DNA from 2 places in the Streptomyces sp. NPDC058457 genome. Region 2 is predicted to be linked to the other one. Evidence: riboswitches for the same ligand, from Rfam matches in the RefSeq annotation. Region 2 holds a riboswitch; the other holds the start of a gene.

Region 1 (8,880 bases), on a different contig from region 2:
GGCGGTCAAGGAGCGCCTGGTCGTGGACCCAGTTGTCGGGGCTGACCAGGGTCGGGTCGGCGACCCCGTTGAGGTACTGCCAACGGGTGCTCTCGACGGTCAGCGCACCCCGCATCGGCGCCTCCGTCTCCGGCCCCGGGTTCGTGGCGTAGGCGAAGACGGCGGCCCAGAACGGCTTGACGAACCCCTCCTCGTAGGCGTTGCCGTTCTGCGTGATGATCGCGCTGACGCGGTCCGGCGCCCGGAGGGCGAGCCGCCAGCCGATGGGGGCGCCGTAGTCCTGCACGTACATCGCGAACCGGTCGACGCCCAGCTGCCGGAGCAGGCCGGAGGTGACGTCGGTGAGGGCGTCGAAGGTGTAGGGGAAGTCCCGCAGGCCGGGCATCGCGGACTGGCCGAACCCGATGTGGTCGGGGGCGATCACGTGATAGCGGTCGGCGAGCGCCGGGACGAGGCCGCGGAACATGTGCGAGCTGGTCGGGAAGCCGTGCAGGAGGACGACCACGGGGGCCTTCGGGTCGCCGGCCTCCCGGTAGAAGACCTCGAGGCCGTCGACGGTGGCGGTGCGGTGGTGGACTGCGAGTTCCATCTTCCTAACCCTTCTGTCGATCCTGAGCGGTTATATATCCAGTCGAGCACGCCACATCTAACCTGTCAAGTCGAGTAAAGAGGTTAGGTGTGAGACTGCTCGTGTAACCTGTCAAATGAATCGATACGGTTAGGAGGAGTGGTGGTGGCCGACAGTGAACAGCCGGACCGGCAGGAGGCGTTGCTGCTGGCGCTCCTCAACAGCACGCCGGTGGTCAACGGCGTCGCCGAGGACCGGCTGGCGGACCCGGAGGAGGCCCGGTCCTGGCAGCGGGCGCACGGCGGCAGCGGAACCGCGGCCGAGCTCCGCGCTCTCGTGGCCGCTCGCGACGCCCTTCAGGAGGTGGTGCGCGGCAGCCGGCCGGCCACTTCGCTGGCACCGCTCCTGAAAGACGTCGTCTCCCGCCCGCGACTCTCCCCCACGGGGGTCTCATGGCAGCTGGACGCACCCGCGGAACGCCGGATGGCGGCGGAGGCGATCATGGCGTGGAGCGCGGTGCAGCAGACGATGCCCGGCCGGCTGCGGCCGTGCGCCAACCCGGAGTGCCGGCTGTTCCTCGTCGACCGCAGCAGGACCAACAAGGCCCGCTGGTGTTCGATGGCCGTGTGCGGCAACCGCATGAAGGCGAGGCGCCACTATCAGCGCACCCGTGACGCCGTGGCCGACTGACACCCCGGCGGCCCGGACGCGGCTCGCCGCTCACCCCTCCTCGGCCGTGACCGGCGCCTCCCCGAACCGGCCCAGCGCCAGCGCCCCCGCCACGGCCACCGCGAAACCGAGCACCGCGAGCCAGGCCAGCCCTTCCCGCGTGCGGTCCCCGAGCCACACCACCCCCACCGCCGCCGGGCCGATCGTCTCGCCGATGACCATGCCGGCCGTCGCCGTGGTCACCGAGCCCCGCTGGAGGGCCGAGGTCAGCAGCATGAAGGCGCCGCCGCCCCCGATCAGCAGCGCATAGGTCGCGGGGTTGGTGAGCAGCCCGGCCGGCCGCAGGGTGTCGATCAGCCGCACCGACACCTCCACCACCCCGAACCCGAACCCCGCCCCGAGGCCGAGGGCCAGCGCCCGCCCCTTCCCGGTCAGCCGTCCGCCGGCCAGGCCGAGGAGCAGTACCCCCACGGCCGTCCCCAGCATCACCCACTTCAGCGTCATGGTCCCGGCCCGGTCCCCCTCCGGCCCCGACGCCAGCCCCAGCATCGCGAGCCCCGCGCACACCACCCCCACCGCGGCCCACTCCACCCCGCTCAGCCGCACCCGCAGCAGCCGCGCCGCGACCACCGCCGTCACGGCGAGGCTCGACGCCAGGGCCGCGCTCACCGCGTAGATGGGGAGCGACCGCAGCGCGAGGATCTGGAACACGAACCCGAGCCCGTCCAGCCCGAGGCCGACGACATACCGCCACTGCCGCACGGCCCGCAGCAGCAGCGCGGCCTCCCCGCCGGCGCCGTCACCGGCCGCGCGCGCGGCCATCGCCTGCAGGACCGTCGCCGTACCGAAGCAGATCGCGGCCGCGAGGGCGCACACCATTCCAAAGAGCACAAAGGGACTGTAGGGGAGGGGAGCATGCGGTGATCGGGAGAAGAGCAGGAAGCGGGCCCGGGGCACCCCCGGACCCGCTCCTTCCCCTTGTGTCCCGTGGCTCAGGGTCCCTTGGACTCCTTGGACTCCTTGGACTCCTTGGTTCCCTTGGCTCCCTCGGGTCTCTTGGCCGTCAGCTCGCGCCGGCCAGCCAGGCGGTGGCGTTGAGAGCGAGGGCCGCGTTGGTGGCGCCGCTGTCGTTCCAGCCGTCGTACAGCGTGTTGCCGGACTGGCCGGTGCCGTCGTCGATCGGGGAGCTGTCGCCCCAGAACGCGACCCGGCCGCTGCCGAACGTCGACGTCAGGAAGAAGGCGCCGGTGTTCCCGGAGTAGCCGCTGCGGTACACCAGGCCCTTGACGGCGGAGTTGTCGGAGGGCTTGAGCGTCGCCGTCGTCCCGTTGGCGATCAGGCTCTTGGTGACGGTCCCGAAGCCGCCGTGCAGCACCGCGTTGCTGCTGTCGCTGATGGCGGCCGGGTATCCGGAGCTGATGTTCAGCGAGTCGATGGAGAACCCGAACGGGTCGGTCGAGTCCACGCTGTTGTTGGTCATCAGGTCGTTGAGGATCTCGACCGCGTCGTAGCCGTCGCTGTTGCGGTCGGCCCCGGTGTGGTCGGAGATCATGAACAGCCCGCCGCCGGCCTTCACGAAGTTCATGATCGCGGTCTTCTCGGCGGTCGTGAACTTGGTGTTGGGCTCCGGCAGCACGAGCGCGTTGAACTTCGACAGGTCGGTGGCCGACGAACCCCCGTACGTGAGGGCACTCGTCGCGGTCTTCAGGCTGTAGCTGCCGGTCTTCTGCAGGGCGATGCCCCACGACGACAGCGCGCCCGTCCAGTCCTTGTCGGAGGACGGGGAGGAGTCCTGGGAGAGCGGGTCGGGCTTGCTGGTGGAGATGATCCAGTCCGCGTTGCCGGCCTCCTCGGCGTGGCCGTCGTCGAACAGGACCTTGTAGGTGGTGGCCGCGTGGGCGGGGGTCGCGGCACTGGTGGCCTGGACGGCGGCACCGGCGGTGAGCAGGCCGAGCACGGCCAGGGCCGTGGTGAGTTTGCGGCGCGGGATGGCGAAGCCGGGCATCTGTCATTCCTCCATCGGTGGGGGGGTGCGAGAGGGATGGCGGTGCGGGTGGTGCGTCACGAGTCGTTCTGCGCGCGTAGAGAGAAGTGCGGTTCTGCCGGGCAGGACTTGTTCTGCGCGCGTAGAGTCCGAAGTTGATCGTTCACCTGGGGACAGCTGGACGGTACCCGCGGGACGCGGTGCGCCGACAGGACCCCGGTGACTTCACATGATTTTCTTACCTGGACATGACAAGTCGAGGTCGGGCCTCCGGCAGTGGCTCGAAACCGCTCGTCTAGGCTGTCGCCGGACATCGCGCCGCACGGGGGAGCACGAACATGGCAGACGCACGCCGGCAACTGCGCTCGGGCACGGTCGTCCTCGGCGGTGTGGGCCTGCTGGCCACCGCCCTGACGGCCTGCTCCTCGGACCCCGACAAGCGCTGCGTCGACCGCGACAGCTACACCGCGGCCAAGGGCTACCAGGTCGTCTCCGACAAGAACTGCGCCTCCGCCAAGTCCGCCGTCGACGCGGACTACTACTACGGCGGCAGGAAGAAGGGCGGCTGGGTCAGCGGCGGCTCCTTCACCAAGCCGCGCAGCGGTTCGGGCGGTTCTTCCGGTGGCGGCCACAGCGTCAAGCGGGGCGGCTTCGGCAGCGGCCACGGCAGCTCCGGCGGCTGACCGCGCCGTGGAACGCCGTACCACCGAACCCCGCCCCGGCTGGCAGAGGACCGTCGAGGAGCAGGGGCTGATCTACCCCCTCACCCGCCACCCCGACGGCGAGCTGCGCCCCTACTGGGACGAGAGCGCCTACTACGTCTTCACCCTCGACGAGGTGGAGACGCTGGAGGAGGCCGTCGAGGAACTGCACGCCATGTGCCTCGTGGCGGCCGACCACATCGTGGCGAAGGATCGTTTCGCCGAACTCGGTGTCACCGACCCCCGGGTGGCCGCCGCCGTGACCGAGTCCTGGCACCGCCGCACCGAACTCCCCTCCCTCTACGGCCGCTTCGACCTCCGCTACGACGGCAGGGGCCCGGCGAAGCTCCTGGAGTACAACGCCGACACCCCCACCTCCCTGGTGGAGGCCGCGTCGGCGCAGTGGTTCTGGATGGCGGACCGCTTCCCGGGCGCCGACCAGTGGAACAGCCTGCACGAACGCCTGGTCGCCGGCTGGCGGAGGCAGGCCCGCCTCCTGCCGCCCGGCGCCCCGCTCCACTTCGCCCACTCCTGCGCCGACGAACTCGGCGAGGACCTGATGACGGTCGCCTACCTCAAGGAGACGGCGGAACAGGCGGGCCTCACCACCGACTGGATCTCCATGGAGGAGATCGGCTGGGACACCCTCTCCGGCCGCTTCGTCGACAACCGGCTCCGCTTCATCCGCAGCTGCTTCAAGCTCTACCCCTGGGAGTGGCTCACCACCGACCCCTTCGCCGGCCACGTCCTCGACACCCTGGACAACGGCGGCGGCACGGGCGCCACGATGTGGATCGAGCCGGCCTGGAAGATGCTGCTCAGCAACAAGGCCCTGCTGGCGATCCTCTGGGAGCTGTACCCCGGCCACCCGAACCTGCTCCCGGCGTACGTCGACGGACCGAGAGAGCTCGCGACCGGACGCGGGTACGTCAGCAAGCCGCTGCTGGGGCGGGAGGGCGCGGGCGTGCAGGTGCATGCACCGGGCGCGGAGCCCGTCGTCAACGAAGTAATGCCGTCAGGCACACGCGAAGAGCCCTGCTGCTACCAGGAGTTGGCCCCGCTCCCCGACTTCGACGGCAACCGTGTGGTGCTGGGCGCCTGGGTGGTGGGGGAGGAGGCGGCGGGCCTCGGCCTACGTGAGTCGGAGGGCCTGGTGACGGACGACTACGCCCGCTTCCTGCCGCACGTGATTCTGCCGACTTAGGGGCGCGGGGAACTGCGCGACAAGCCCCCACCGGCCCGCAGCCGAGTACGCACCGGTCCGCCCCCCTACGCGCTCAGCACCCCCCACAGCTGCTCCACCCCCCACTCCAGATCCTCCTCCTCGACCACCAGCGGCGGAGCGATCCGCACCGTCGCCCCGTGCGTGTCCTTCACCAGTACCCCCCGCTCCAGCAACCGTTCCGAGACCGCCCGCCCCGATCCCACCCCCGGATCGACATCCACCCCGGCCCACAGCCCCCGCCCCCGCACGGCCGTCACCCGCCCGCTGCCCGCGATCTCCGCCAGCCGCCGGTGCAGCAGCTCCCCCAGCTCGGCCGCCCGCTCCTGGAACTCCCCGGTCCGCAGCATCGCGATCACCTCCAGTGCCACCGCACAGGCCAGCGGATTCCCCCCGAAGGTCGACCCGTGCTCCCCGGGCCGGAACACCCCGAGCACGTCCGCGCTCGCCACCACCGCCGACACCGGCAGCACCCCGCCCCCGAGCGCCTTCCCGAGCACGTACACATCCGGTACGACCCCCTCGTGCTCGCACGCGAACGTCCGCCCGGTCCGACCCAGCCCCGACTGGATCTCGTCGGCGACGAACAGCACGTTCCGCTCCCGGGTCAGCTCCCGCACCCCGGCCAGATAGCCCTCCGGGGGCACGATGACCCCCGACTCGCCCTGGATCGGCTCCAGCAGCACCGCGACGGTGTTCTCGGTCACCGCGGCCCGCATGGCGGTCAGGTCCCCGTACGGCACGATCTCGAAGCCGGGCGTGTACGGCCCGAAGTCCGCCCGCGCCTCCGGATCCGTGGAGAAGCTGATCACGGTCGTCGTACGCCCGTGGAAGTTCCCGCCCGCCACCACGACCTTCGCCATCTCCGCGGGGACGCCCTTGACCCGGTACCCCCACTTCCGGGCGGTCTTCACCGCCGTCTCCACGGCCTCCACCCCCGTGTTCATCGGCAGCACCATCTCCATCCCGCACAGCTCGGCCAGCTGGGTGCAGAACGCGGCGAACCGGTCGTGGTGGAAGGCCCGGGACGTCAGCGTCACCCGCTCCAGCTGCGCCTTCGCCGCCGCGACCAGGCGGGGGTGGCCGTGCCCGAAGTTCAGCGCCGAGTAGCCGGCCAGGAAGTCCAGGTACCGGCGTCCCTCGACGTCCGTCATCCAGGCGCCGTCGGCCGTCGCGATCACCACCGGCAGCGGGTGGTAGTTGTGCGCGCTGTGCGCGTCGGCGGCGGCGATGAGGGCTTCCGTAGTGGTCACGGCGACTCCAGGGAACGCGGTCGGACTGTCCCCTTTCCTACCCTCTGCCCCTGCCCGACTGGTGGACGCCACGGCCCTTGGGCCCGGCGTGCCCGGTAATGTGATCCGCGGGCCGTGACTGGCGCGCTGGGATGGGACCGACCATCGGGGAGCGGCCCGCGTCGTGACCGAGTGCCGTGCGCCTGGGCCGAACCGTGAATGCCGAACGCCATGTCCGGAGGTCCCGAATGTCTGACCCGTCTGCGCCCCTGTCCACCGAGTCCAAGGCCTACCGCGCCGCCCTCGACGTCATCCGCGCGGTCGAGCCGCGCGTCGCGGACGCCATCGGCCAGGAGGTCGCCGACCAGCGCGAGATGCTCAAGCTGATCGCCTCCGAGAACTACGCCTCGCCGGCGACCCTGCTCGCGATGGGCAACTGGTTCAGCGACAAGTACGCCGAGGGCACCGTCGGCCGCCGCTTCTACGCCGGCTGCCGCAACGTGGACACGGTAGAGGCGCTCGCCGCCGAGCACGCCCGCGAGCTGTTCGGCGCGCGGCACGCCTACGTCCAGCCGCACTCCGGCATCGACGCCAACCTGGTCGCCTTCTGGGCCGTCCTCGCCGACCGCGTCGAGGTCCCCTTCCTGGCGAAGACCGGCGCCCGCCAGGTCAACGACCTCTCCGAGGCCGACTGGGCCGAGCTGCGCCAGGCCTTCGGCAACCAGCGGATGCTCGGCATGTCCCTGGACGCCGGCGGCCACCTCACCCACGGCTTCCGCCCCAACATCTCCGGCAAGATGTTCGACCAGCGCTCCTACGGCACCGACCCGGCCACCGGCCTGATCGACTACGACGCGCTGCGCGCCCAGGCCCGCGACTTCAAGCCGCTGATCATCGTCGCCGGCTACTCCGCGTACCCCCGTCTGGTGAACTTCCGGATCATGCGGGAGATCGCCGACGAGGTCGGCGCGACCCTCATGGTCGACATGGCGCACTTCGCCGGTCTGGTCGCCGGCAAGGTCCTGACCGGCGACTTCGACCCGGTCCCGCACGCCCAGATCGTGACCACGACCACCCACAAGTCGCTGCGCGGCCCGCGCGGCGGCATGGTCCTGTGCGACGACTCCCTCAAGGACCAGGTCGACCGCGGCTGCCCGATGGTCCTCGGCGGCCCGCTCCCGCACGTCATGGCCGCCAAGGCCGTAGCCCTCGCCGAGGCCCGGCAGCCCGCCTTCCAGGACTACGCCCAGCGCATCGTCGACAACTCGCGCGCGCTGGCCGAGGGCCTGCTGCGCCGGGGCGCCACGCTGGTCACCGGCGGCACGGACAACCACCTCAACCTGATCGACGTCGAGACGTCGTACGGCCTCACCGGCCGCCAGGCCGAGACGGCCCTGCTCGACTCCGGCATCGTCACCAACCGCAACGCGATCCCCGCCGACCCGAACGGTGCCTGGTACACCTCCGGCATCCGCATCGGCACCCCGGCGCTCACCACGCGCGGCCTGGGCACCGCCGAGATGGACGAGGTCGCGGGCCTGATCGACCGCGTCCTGACGGCGACCGAACCGGGCACGACGAAGTCGGGCGCGCCGAGCAAGGCCTCGCACGTCCTGGACGAGAAGGTGTCGACGGAGATCGCCCAGCGCGCGACGGACCTGGTGGCCGGGTTCCCGCTGTACCCGGAGATCGACCTCGGCTGATCGACGCCGTAAGGGGCAGCGCCCCGTCAGGGGCGCGGGGAACTGCGCGAGCAACCACATGCGACCCGCAGTCCCCCGCGCTCCGAAACCACCCCCCACCGCCGGGCCATTCCCGCCCTCCTCCTCTGAGAGAATGGTGAACATGGCCTCTGACCGACCCCGCGTGCTCTCCGGCATCCAGCCCACCGCCGGCTCGTTCCACCTGGGCAACTACCTCGGCGCCGTCCGCCAGTGGGTAGCCCTCCAGGAGTCCCACGACGCCTTCTACATGGTCGTGGACCTGCACGCGATCACGGTCCCGCAGGACCCCGCCGACCTGCGCGCCAACACCCGCCTCGCCGCCGCCCAGCTGCTCGCGGCCGGCCTGGACCCGGACCGCTGCACCCTCTTCGTGCAGAGCCACGTCCCCGAGCACGCCCAGCTCGCCTGGGTCATGAACTGCCTCACCGGCTTCGGCGAGGCCAGCCGGATGACCCAGTTCAAGGACAAGGCCGCCAAGCAGGGCACGGACCGCGCGAGCGTCGGCCTGTTCACGTACCCGATCCTCCAGGTCGCCGACATCCTGCTCTACCAGGCCAACGAGGTCCCCGTCGGCGAGGACCAGCGCCAGCACGTCGAGCTCACCCGCGACCTCGCCGAGCGTTTCAACGGCCGGTTCGGCGCGACCTTCACCATCCCGAAGCCGTACATCCTCAAGGAGACGGCGAAGATCTACGACCTCCAGGACCCGTCGATCAAGATGAGCAAGTCGGCGTCCACGCCGAAGGGCCTCATCAACCTCCTCGACGACCCGAAGGCGAC
Region 2 (8,880 bases):
GGTCCAGAAGGTGATCTTGCCGAGTCGCTCGTCCAGCATCTTCCCGGTGAACTTGGGCCACCAGAAGTGGAATCCGGCGAACATCGCGAAGACGACCGTGCCGAAGACCACGTAATGGAAGTGGGCGACGACGAAGTACGAGTCGGAGACGTGGAAGTCGATCGGCGGGGACGCGAGCATCACGCCGGTCAGGCCGCCGAAGACGAAGGTCACCAGGAAGCCCGTGGTCCAGAGCATGGGCGTCTCGAAGGACAGCGACCCCTGCCACATGGTGCCGATCCAGTTGAAGAACTTCACTCCTGTCGGGACGGCGATCAGGAAGGTCATGAAGGAGAAGAAGGGGAGAAGCACGCCTCCCGTGACGTACATGTGGTGGGCCCAGACGGTGACCGACAGACCCACGATCGCGATGGTGGCCGCGACCAGGCCCAGGTAGCCGAACATCGGTTTCCGCGAGAAGACCGGGATGATCTCCGAGATGATCCCGAAGAACGGCAGGGCGATGATGTACACCTCGGGGTGGCCGAAGAACCAGAAGAGGTGCTGCCAGAGCAGTGCTCCGCCGTTGGCCGCGTCGAAGACGTGGGCGCCGAGTTTCCGGTCCGCCTCCAGGGCGAACAGGGCGGCGGCGAGGACGGGGAAGGCGAGCAGGACCAGCAGTGCCGTCAGGAGAACGTTCCAGACGAAGATCGGCATCCGGAACATGGTCATGCCGGGGGCGCGCATACAGATGATCGTGGTGATGAAGTTGACGGCGCCGAGGATGGTGCCGAAGCCGGAGAGCGCCAGGCCCATGATCCACATGTCGGCGCCGACCCCCGGGGTGCGCACCGCGTCGGAGAGCGGGGCGTAGGCGAACCAGCCGAAGTCGGCAGCCCCCTGCGGGGTGAGGAAGCCGCCGACCGCGATGGCGGAGCCGAGCAGGTAGAGCCAGTAGGCCAGCATGTTCAGGCGTGGGAAGGCCACGTCCGGGGCGCCGATCTGGAGCGGCATGATCCAGTTCGCGAAGCCGGCGAACAGCGGTGTCGCGAACATCAGCAGCATGATCGTGCCGTGCATCGTGAACGCCTGGTTGAACTGCTCGTTCGACATGATCTGGAGGCCCGGGCGGGCCAGTTCGGCGCGCATCAGCAGGGCCATCACCCCGCCGACGCAGAAGAACGAGAACGCCGTGACCAGGTACAGCGTGCCGATCGTCTTGTGATCCGTGGTCGTGAGCCACTTGAGGTTCCGCATGCCCCGCCTGTGTCCGGGCCGTGCGCGCCGGTCACACCCGACGGATGCGACGAGCGTCACGGAGACGGGTGTGACGATCGGGAAGGTGCCGGACAAGAACGGGACATGAGCAACGTCGAGATCTTCGCCGCTGCCTATCGCGAGCACTACTGGGCGGTCAGCCGCTATGTCGCGCGGCGACTGGACGGGCGGACCGGCGAGGTGGAGGAAGTGGTGGCGGAGGTGTTCACGGTGGCCTGGCGCCGTCGCGCCGACCTGCCGGCGGACCCGCTGCCCTGGCTGTACGGCGTGGCACGCAACTGCCTCGCCAACGCGGTACGCGGGTACGGGCGCCGGCGACGGCTGCTGGACCGGCTGGGCAACGACGACACCGCGCACCGACGGCACGTCGTGGACAGCCCTGGCGGCGAGCGGCCCGGCGCCTGGGTGCACGAGGCGCTCGTCCGGCTGTCCCCGGCCGACCAGGAGGTGCTGCGGCTGACGGCGTGGGAGGAACTCGGCATCGACGAGGTCGCCGTCGTCCTGGGCTGCGGGAAACGGGCTGCGGCGATGCGGCTGCACCGTGCCCGCCGTCGGCTCAGAGCCGAGATCGACCGACTGCGACCCCCCGCCGCCGAGGCTCTCTCCGAGGGACACCGCCATGGCTGACGAACTCGACCTGCTGCGCGCCGCCGACCCGGCCCCCGCCGCCGGCCCCTACTTCGGCGACGGCCCTCTCGACCACACCGCCGAGCGGCACCTCGCCCGGCTGCTGCGGGAGCCGCGCCCCGTGCGCCGGACCCGGCCGCGGCTGGCGTGGGGGCTGGTCGCGGCCGCCACCGTGGTCGCGACCACGCTGACGCTGCTGCTCGGCGGCTCCGCCGGTACCCCCGCCCTCGCCGCGCCCCGGCCGCTGACCGTCCGCGCCCACTCCGTGCCCGTACCGCTCGCGGACGTGGCCGAACTGGCCGCCGTCGCGGCCCGGGACGGGTCGCCCGCCCTGCGCCAGGGCACCCATGTGCAGTCCTGGAGCCTGGGCATGAGTGACGACAAGCCGCCCGTCACCCTGCCCCAGGAGAGGGTGGTGCGCTGGCGGGCCGACGGCAGCCACACCGAACTGGTCGTGGCCACCGACCCGGGCCGTCCGGGCCGCCCGGTCCTCACCGACGCCGGCGACACACCCCGGCTCGTCGAGGACGGCCATGTGCTCAGCCGGCGGACCTATCCGCCGATGTGGGGCGACGCCCCGCCGCTGGCGGCACCCCCGCACGACCCGGCGAAGCTGCGCACCTACCTCACCGAGCTGAACTACACCGACACCCTCAGCACGCCCGAACTCCTCGACGCGGCGGCGGAGTTGCTGGACAACTGGACGCTCGGCGCCCGGGAGTCGGCGGCGCTGGCCGAACTCTTCGCGAAGGCCGGAGGACTGCGCCCGGTGGGGGAGGTCACCGACCGGCTGGGCCGCACCGGGCAGGCGTACGTCTGCGACGACGGCTCCGGGCTGCGCCGGATGCTGATCCTGGACCCGGCCACCGGGACCGTCCTCGGCATGGAGGCCGTGCTCACCCGGGACGATCCCGAGTACGGCGTGAAGGCCGGGGCCGTCATGCAGTACAGCGCCTGGATGCGCTGAGCGCGCCCCGCGTCAGGCCCCGAGCTGCCGGGCCGCTGCCGTCACCGTCTGCTCCAGCAGCACGGCGATGGTCATCGGGCCGACCCCGCCCGGCACCGGCGTGATCAGCGAAGCCCGCTCGACGGCGGTGTCGAAGTCGACGTCACCGACGTTGCCCTCGTTGTAGCCGGCGTCGAGCACGACCGCGCCCGGCTTGATGTCCTGGCCCCGGATCAGCCGGGGCCGGCCCACGGCGGCGACCACGATGTCGGCCTCGCGGACGGCCGCCGAGAGGTCGCGGGTGCGGGAGTGGCAGTAGGTGACGGTGGCGTCGCGGGCCAGCAGCAGCATGCCGGCCGGCTTGCCCAGGATCGCGCTGCGGCCGACGACCACCGCGCGCTTCCCGGCCGGGTCGACGTCGTACGCGTCGAGCAGGCGCAGGATGCCGCCGGGCGTGCAGGAGACGAAGCCCGGCAGGCCGAAGCTCATCGTTGCGAACGACGCGAAGGTCACGCCGTCCACGTCCTTCTCCGGCGCGATCGCCTCGAACGCGGCCCGCTCGTCGATGTGTTCGCCGACCGGGTGCTGGAGCAGGATGCCGTGCACGGCCGGGTCGGTGGACAACTCCCGCAGTACGGCCACGAGTTCCTCGGTGGTCGTGGCGGCGGGCAGGGCCACGTGCCGGGAGGCGATGCCCGCCTTGCGGCTGCGGTTCTGCTTCATCCGGACATAGGTGACGGAGGCGGGGTCCTCACCGACCAGCACGGTCGCCAGACACGGCGTGACACCGGTCCGTGCGGTGAGGTCGGCGGCCTTCTCCGCGGTCTCCTCGACGATCCGGCGGGCGACGGCGGTTCCGTCAATGAGACGGGCCTGGGTCATGCGGCACACTCCTGAGCCGGTTCGACCTTGATCGCCCAGGCGCACGGCATCGACAGTGCGGACCGCTCCCCGGTGGTGCTCCACCTCAGCGCCAGTCACGGCCCGTCCCCAGCGTAACCGAGCCGTCAGTGCTTCCTGCGGCGGTGCGGCGCCCGCAGGACCGTCCACAGCAGCAGGGCGGGCGCACGGCGACGCGGGCGGCGGGCCTGTCCCAGCGCCGCCCGTGCTGAGAAGGTCCAGGTCAACCGGGAGCTGACCTGGATCCTCGCGGTCCTCCCGACTACTCGTCCCATGCCTGGATCATGATCTGCTCGGCGATCTTGGCGTCGCGCAGCGTGATCATCGACTCGGCGAGCACCCGGACCCCGTCCTCGTACTCGCAGGACTCGCTGAAGGCGGCCTTGTCGCCCTGGACGATGCACTGGTCCAGTGTGTGCGTCATGTCGCGGCTGTAGACGTCGTCCAGCAGTGCGGCGATGTCCTTGCGGCCGTGCAGGACCTTGGGATGGCTGGGCTGGGTGTTGCGGTCGATGATGCGGATCTCCGCGTCGTCCGCGTAGAGCGCCAGAAGGCTGTTCCCGGTGTTCCCCTCTATGGCCCGGCGCAGCGTGGCGGTGTCGAACGTGGAACCGGTCGCGGTGCCCATGGTGACCTCCTGCGGGAGCCCGCGACCCGATGCGGAGCGGGCCGCGCGAGCCCCTCACATCGAGCGTCCTCCGCCCCACCGGGCTCGGCAAGCGCAGGCCGCGCACTCCGCCTGACGGGTGAGGGGGACCGGCTGCCCGTGTCCGGCCAGGCGCCGGGGCCGTTGCTGAGGACATGATCTCAACACGACGTATCGTCGCCGCCGTCGGCATCGCCGTCGGGGTCACCGGCCTCGCCGCGCCGCTGGCGAACGCGGCCGACGCGAGCGCGCAGCACCCCGGGAAGCTCACCGCGCTCGGCGTGCTCGACTCGCTCGCCCGCAGTGACATCCCGGCGCCCTACAAGGACGAGATCCCGAAGGTCTCGGAGCAGGTGCAGGGGCTGAACGGAGTCCAGAGGCTGGGCGAACTGCACCAGGTCACCGACCTGGCCGCGCCCGTCATGGGGCTGCTGCCGGCCATCGAGTCCTGACCCCCGCCCGCACCCGGAGGGCCGCCCCGCTTCCGGGGCGGCCCTCCGCCGTATCCGGTCCTCGGACGCCCTACCCGGTCCTCGGACGCCGTACCCGGTCCCCGGAAGCCGTGACCGGTGCCCGGACGTCGTGACCGATGGCCGCCCGGCTCTCGGGTCTCAGTGCTCGGCGGCGAGGAACTGCGTCGCCGCCAGCTCCGCGTACAGCGGGTCCGCCGCCACCAGCTCGCGGTGCGTGCCCACCGCGCGGACCAGGCCCGCGTCCATGACGACGATCCGGTCCGCCATGGTCACCGTCGACAGCCGGTGCGCGACCACCAGCACCGTGGTCGACCGCGCCACATCGGCGACCGTGTCCCTCAGTGCCGCCTCGTTCACCGCGTCCAGCTGCGAGGTGGCCTCGTCCAGGAGCAGCAGCCGGGGCCGGCGCAGCAACGCCCGGGCGATCGCGACCCGTTGCCGCTCCCCGCCCGACAGCTTGGTCCCGCGATGCCCGACCAGCGTCTCCAGCCCCTGCGGCAGCCGGGCGACCAGACCGTCGAGCCGGGTCGTCTTCACCACCCGCGCGACCGCGTCCTCGTCCGCGTCCGGGTTGCCGAGGAGCAGGTTGTCCTTCAACGACCCCGACAGCACCGGCGCGTCCTGCTCGACGTACCCGATGGCCGAGCGCAGCAGCGGCAGTTCCCAGTCGGCGACCGGGCGGCCGTCCACGGCGATCGTGCCGGACTCGGGGTCGTAGAACCGCTCTATCAGCGAGAACACGGTGGTCTTGCCCGCGCCGGACGGCCCGACGAACGCCGTCATGCCCCGCGCGGGGACGTCGAAGCTGACGCCGTGGTGGACGTACGGCAGGTCGTCGGCGTAGCGGAAGCGTACGTCGGTGAAGGCGACCGAGGCCGGTTCGGCGCCGCCGGACGGCAACTCGGCGGGCCGGGAAAGGGGTTCGGCGGGGAGTTGCAGGGCCTCCTGGATCCGGGCGAGCGCGCCGGCGCCGGTCTGGTACTGGGTGATCGCCCCGACGACCTGCTGGATCGGCTGCATCAGATAGAAGACGTAGAGCAGGAACGCCACCAGCGTGCCCACGCCGATCGCACCGGTCGCCACCCGGGCGCCGCCCACCGCGAGCACCGTGATGAACGCCAGCTGCATCGCGAGCCCCGCCGTGTTCCCGGCGGCCGCCGACCACTTGGCGGCCCGCACGCTCTGCCGCCAGGACTCCTCGGCGGCCTCGTGCAGGGCCCGCTCCTCGCGGTGCTCGGCGCCCGACGCCTTCACCGTGCGCAGCGCGCCCAGCACCCGCTCCAGCGAGGCTCCCATCACCCCGACCGCGTCCTGCGCCCGGCGGCTCGCCCGGTTGATGCGCGGCACGATGGTGCCCAGCACGATACCCGCCCCAACGATCACGGCGAGGGTGACGGCAAGGAGCACGGGATCGACCACCCCCATCATCACCACGGTGGCGACCAGGGTGAGCCCGCCGGTGCCGAGCGCGACCAGCGAGTCCGTGGTGACCTCGCGCAGCAGGGTGGTGTCCGAGGTGATCCGCGCCATCAGGTCGCCGGGTTCGGTGCGGTCAACGGCGGTGATCCGCAGCCTGAGCAGATACGACGACAGGGTGCGCCGCGCCCCGAGCACGACCGACTCGGCGGTGCGCCTGAGGACGTACGAACCCAGTGCGCCCACCGCGGCGTTGCCGACCACCAGACCCGCCATGGCGAGCAACTTGGCGGTGATGGAACGGTCGTGGGACAGATCGTCGATCAACCCCCGGGCCACCAGCGGCAGCAGCAGCCCGGTGGCGCCCGTCACCAGCGAGAGCGCCGCACCGGCCAGCAGGGCCCAGCGGTGCGGCCGTACGTAGGAGAGGAGCAGCCGGAACACGGGCTCTTTCGGCTGTGTCGTCGGAACTGCGTCTGCGGTGGTCACGGTGCTCCTCGTCCGGCGGTGGGCGGCGCCCTCCGACGGCCCCAGGCTACGTCGGCCGTTCCCGGTACCGGCGTGCGGTCAGCCGCGGGCGGAACCCAGGGCCGCGAGGGTCGCGTCCAGGTCCGCCGGGCGGGGCCGGTTGTGCGGCAGTCTCGCCAGCAGCGCGGCCATGCCGCAGGTGTCGGTGAGCGCCGAGAACACCAGGCCGCCCGCCACGCCGGCGGACAGCAGCAGCCAGGCCGGGTGCAGTTGCCCGAGGGCCAGCCCGGCGAGGACGGCCGTCCCGGCGGTGAGCCGCACCTGGCGCTCCATGGCCCATGCCGCCCGGGACTCGCCCCGGGGCCGGTGCAGTTCGTGACCGCGCCCGGCCCAGCCGCGGGTGCCGCCGGTGAGGGTGGCCGCCGGGATGCCGTGCCCGGCGAGGACCGTCCGGGCGTTCTCGGCGCGGGCGCCGGAGGCGCAGACGAGGAGCAGTTCGCCGTGCGCCGCGCGGAGCGTGGGCAGTGCCCGGTCCAGGCTGTCCAGCGGGATGTTGTGGGCGCCGGGCAGGTGGCCGGAGGCGTACTCGCCCGGGGTGCGGACGTCGACGACGGTGAGTTCGTGGAGGCGGGCGAGGGCGTGGTCGGGGTCGAGTGTCGGGTGCGAGGGTGTGGTGGGCATGGGGGTGCGATTCTTTCTGGAGGTGATGAGCAACGGGGTAACATACCCCTACGGGTATGTGAGGAGTGATCGTGGAGCTTCAGTTCGAAGGTGATGAGCTCAAGTCGGTGCTGAACCGGCTGCGCCGGGCGCAGGGGCAGATCTCCGGCGTGATCAAGATGATCGAGGAGGGCCGCGACTGCGAGGACGTGGTCACCCAGCTGGCCGCCGCCTCGCGCGCCCTGGACCGGGCGGGCTTCGCGATCATCGCGACCGGGCTCCAGCAGTGCATCGCCGATCCCGGGCGGGGCGGCGCGGACGGCGAGACCACCGAACAGATGAAGGCACGGCTGGAGAAGCTGTTCCTGTCACTGGCCTAGGGCCGGTCAGACCGGCCCCAGCGCGTCCGCCAGCATGAACGCGGCCACCGCGAGCAGCGCGTAGGCGAAGAGCCGCTGGAGGGTGCCCGCGGACAGCCGGGCCGCGAGCCGTCTGCCGTCCCAGGCGCCGAGGATCGCGGCCCCGGCGAACGGGCCCACGGCCGACCAGTCGACGTCCACCGCCGAACCGGCTCGTGCCGCCAGCGCGGTGAGCGAGTTGATCGTGATGACCAGCAGGCTCGTTCCGATCGCCGCGCGCATCCGCAGTCCCACGACGTTCACCAGGGACGGTACGGCGAGAAACCCGCCGCCCACCCCGAGCACCCCGGTCACCGCGCCGAGACCGGCGCCCGCCCCGGCCACCCGGGACGCCCGGGCCGGTACCGGCGCCGAGGTGGACCCGGCGGCGGACGGCCGCAGCATGCGCAGTGCCGCCACGGCGGCGAGCACCGCGAACGCCCCGGTCAGCAGCGCCGCCGGCAGCTGCCGGGAGACCGCCCCGCCGACCGCCGCCGGCACGATCCCGGCCGCCGCGAACACGGCCCCGGCCCGCCATCGCACCGCGCCCTCGCGGGCGTGCGCGACGAGCGCGGTGGCCGAGGTGACCGTGACGACGACCAGGCTGGCGGTGGTGGCCGCGGCCGGGGTGAAGCCGAGCAGATAGATCAGCGCCGGTACGGCCAGAACGCTGCCGCCACCGCCCAGGGCCCCGAGCGCCAGCCCGGTGACGGCCCCGGCGCCGAGGGCGAGCAGAAGCGTGCTCATCCGGCGGTGCCCTCGGCGCTGACCGCGAGGCCCGCCGCGCGCCAGGCGGTCATCCCGCCCACGACGTCCACCGCGTCCAGCCCACGGGCGGTCAGCAGCACCGCCGCCTCCCGCGACCGCCGCCCCGAGCGGCAGATCACGACGAGCGGGCGGTCCGCGGCGGCCGGCGGCAGCGGAGCCCCGGCCGCCAGGTCGGACAGCGGGGCGTGCACGGCCCCCGGCGCGTGTCCGGCCGTCCATTCGCCGGCCTCGCGGACATCCAGCAGCACGGCATCCGCGTCCGTGCGCTCCCGCGCCTCGGCCGGGGTGAGCCGGGCCATCGGCAGCCCGGCCGCGCGCGCC

What was found. A riboswitch is a leader RNA that binds a small molecule or an ion and turns the genes downstream of it on or off. The one in region 2 is predicted to bind ZMP and ZTP.
Region 1: another riboswitch for ZMP and ZTP. It lies ahead of ACFWPS_RS10495 (glycine hydroxymethyltransferase); the one in region 2 lies ahead of ACFWPS_RS19035 (bifunctional 5,10-methylenetetrahydrofolate dehydrogenase/5,10-methenyltetrahydrofolate cyclohydrolase).

The regions. Positions count from the first base shown of each region.
Region 1 covers NZ_JBHXLU010000009.1:93,388-102,267, reverse strand. Annotated here, with positions in the region: gene ACFWPS_RS10530 (alpha/beta fold hydrolase) at 1-589, opposite strand, end outside; gene ACFWPS_RS10525 (CGNR zinc finger domain-containing protein) at 731-1,258, shown strand; gene ACFWPS_RS10520 (DMT family transporter) at 1,289-2,116, opposite strand; partial or broken gene ACFWPS_RS10515 (hydrolase) at 2,304-3,242, opposite strand; gene ACFWPS_RS10510 (hypothetical protein) at 3,560-3,904, shown strand; gene ACFWPS_RS10505 (glutathionylspermidine synthase family protein) at 3,912-5,126, shown strand; gene rocD (ornithine--oxo-acid transaminase) at 5,192-6,397, opposite strand; ZMP/ZTP riboswitch at 6,502-6,592, shown strand; gene ACFWPS_RS10495 (glycine hydroxymethyltransferase) at 6,625-8,079, shown strand; gene trpS (tryptophan--tRNA ligase) at 8,222-8,880, shown strand, end outside.
Region 2 covers NZ_JBHXLU010000021.1:75,236-84,115, reverse strand. Annotated here, with positions in the region: gene ctaD (cytochrome c oxidase subunit I) at 1-1,236, opposite strand, end outside; gene ACFWPS_RS19045 (RNA polymerase sigma factor) at 1,342-1,884, shown strand; gene ACFWPS_RS19040 (CU044_5270 family protein) at 1,877-2,851, shown strand; gene ACFWPS_RS19035 (bifunctional 5,10-methylenetetrahydrofolate dehydrogenase/5,10-methenyltetrahydrofolate cyclohydrolase) at 2,864-3,712, opposite strand; ZMP/ZTP riboswitch at 3,739-3,821, opposite strand; gene ACFWPS_RS19030 (hypothetical protein) at 3,838-4,005, opposite strand; gene ACFWPS_RS19025 (nuclear transport factor 2 family protein) at 3,993-4,358, opposite strand; gene ACFWPS_RS19020 (hypothetical protein) at 4,532-4,828, shown strand; gene ACFWPS_RS19015 (ABC transporter ATP-binding protein) at 4,988-6,754, opposite strand; gene ACFWPS_RS19010 (rhodanese-like domain-containing protein) at 6,833-7,414, opposite strand; gene ACFWPS_RS19005 (metal-sensitive transcriptional regulator) at 7,486-7,773, shown strand; gene ACFWPS_RS19000 (sulfite exporter TauE/SafE family protein) at 7,780-8,538, opposite strand; gene ACFWPS_RS18995 (rhodanese-like domain-containing protein) at 8,535-8,880, opposite strand, start outside.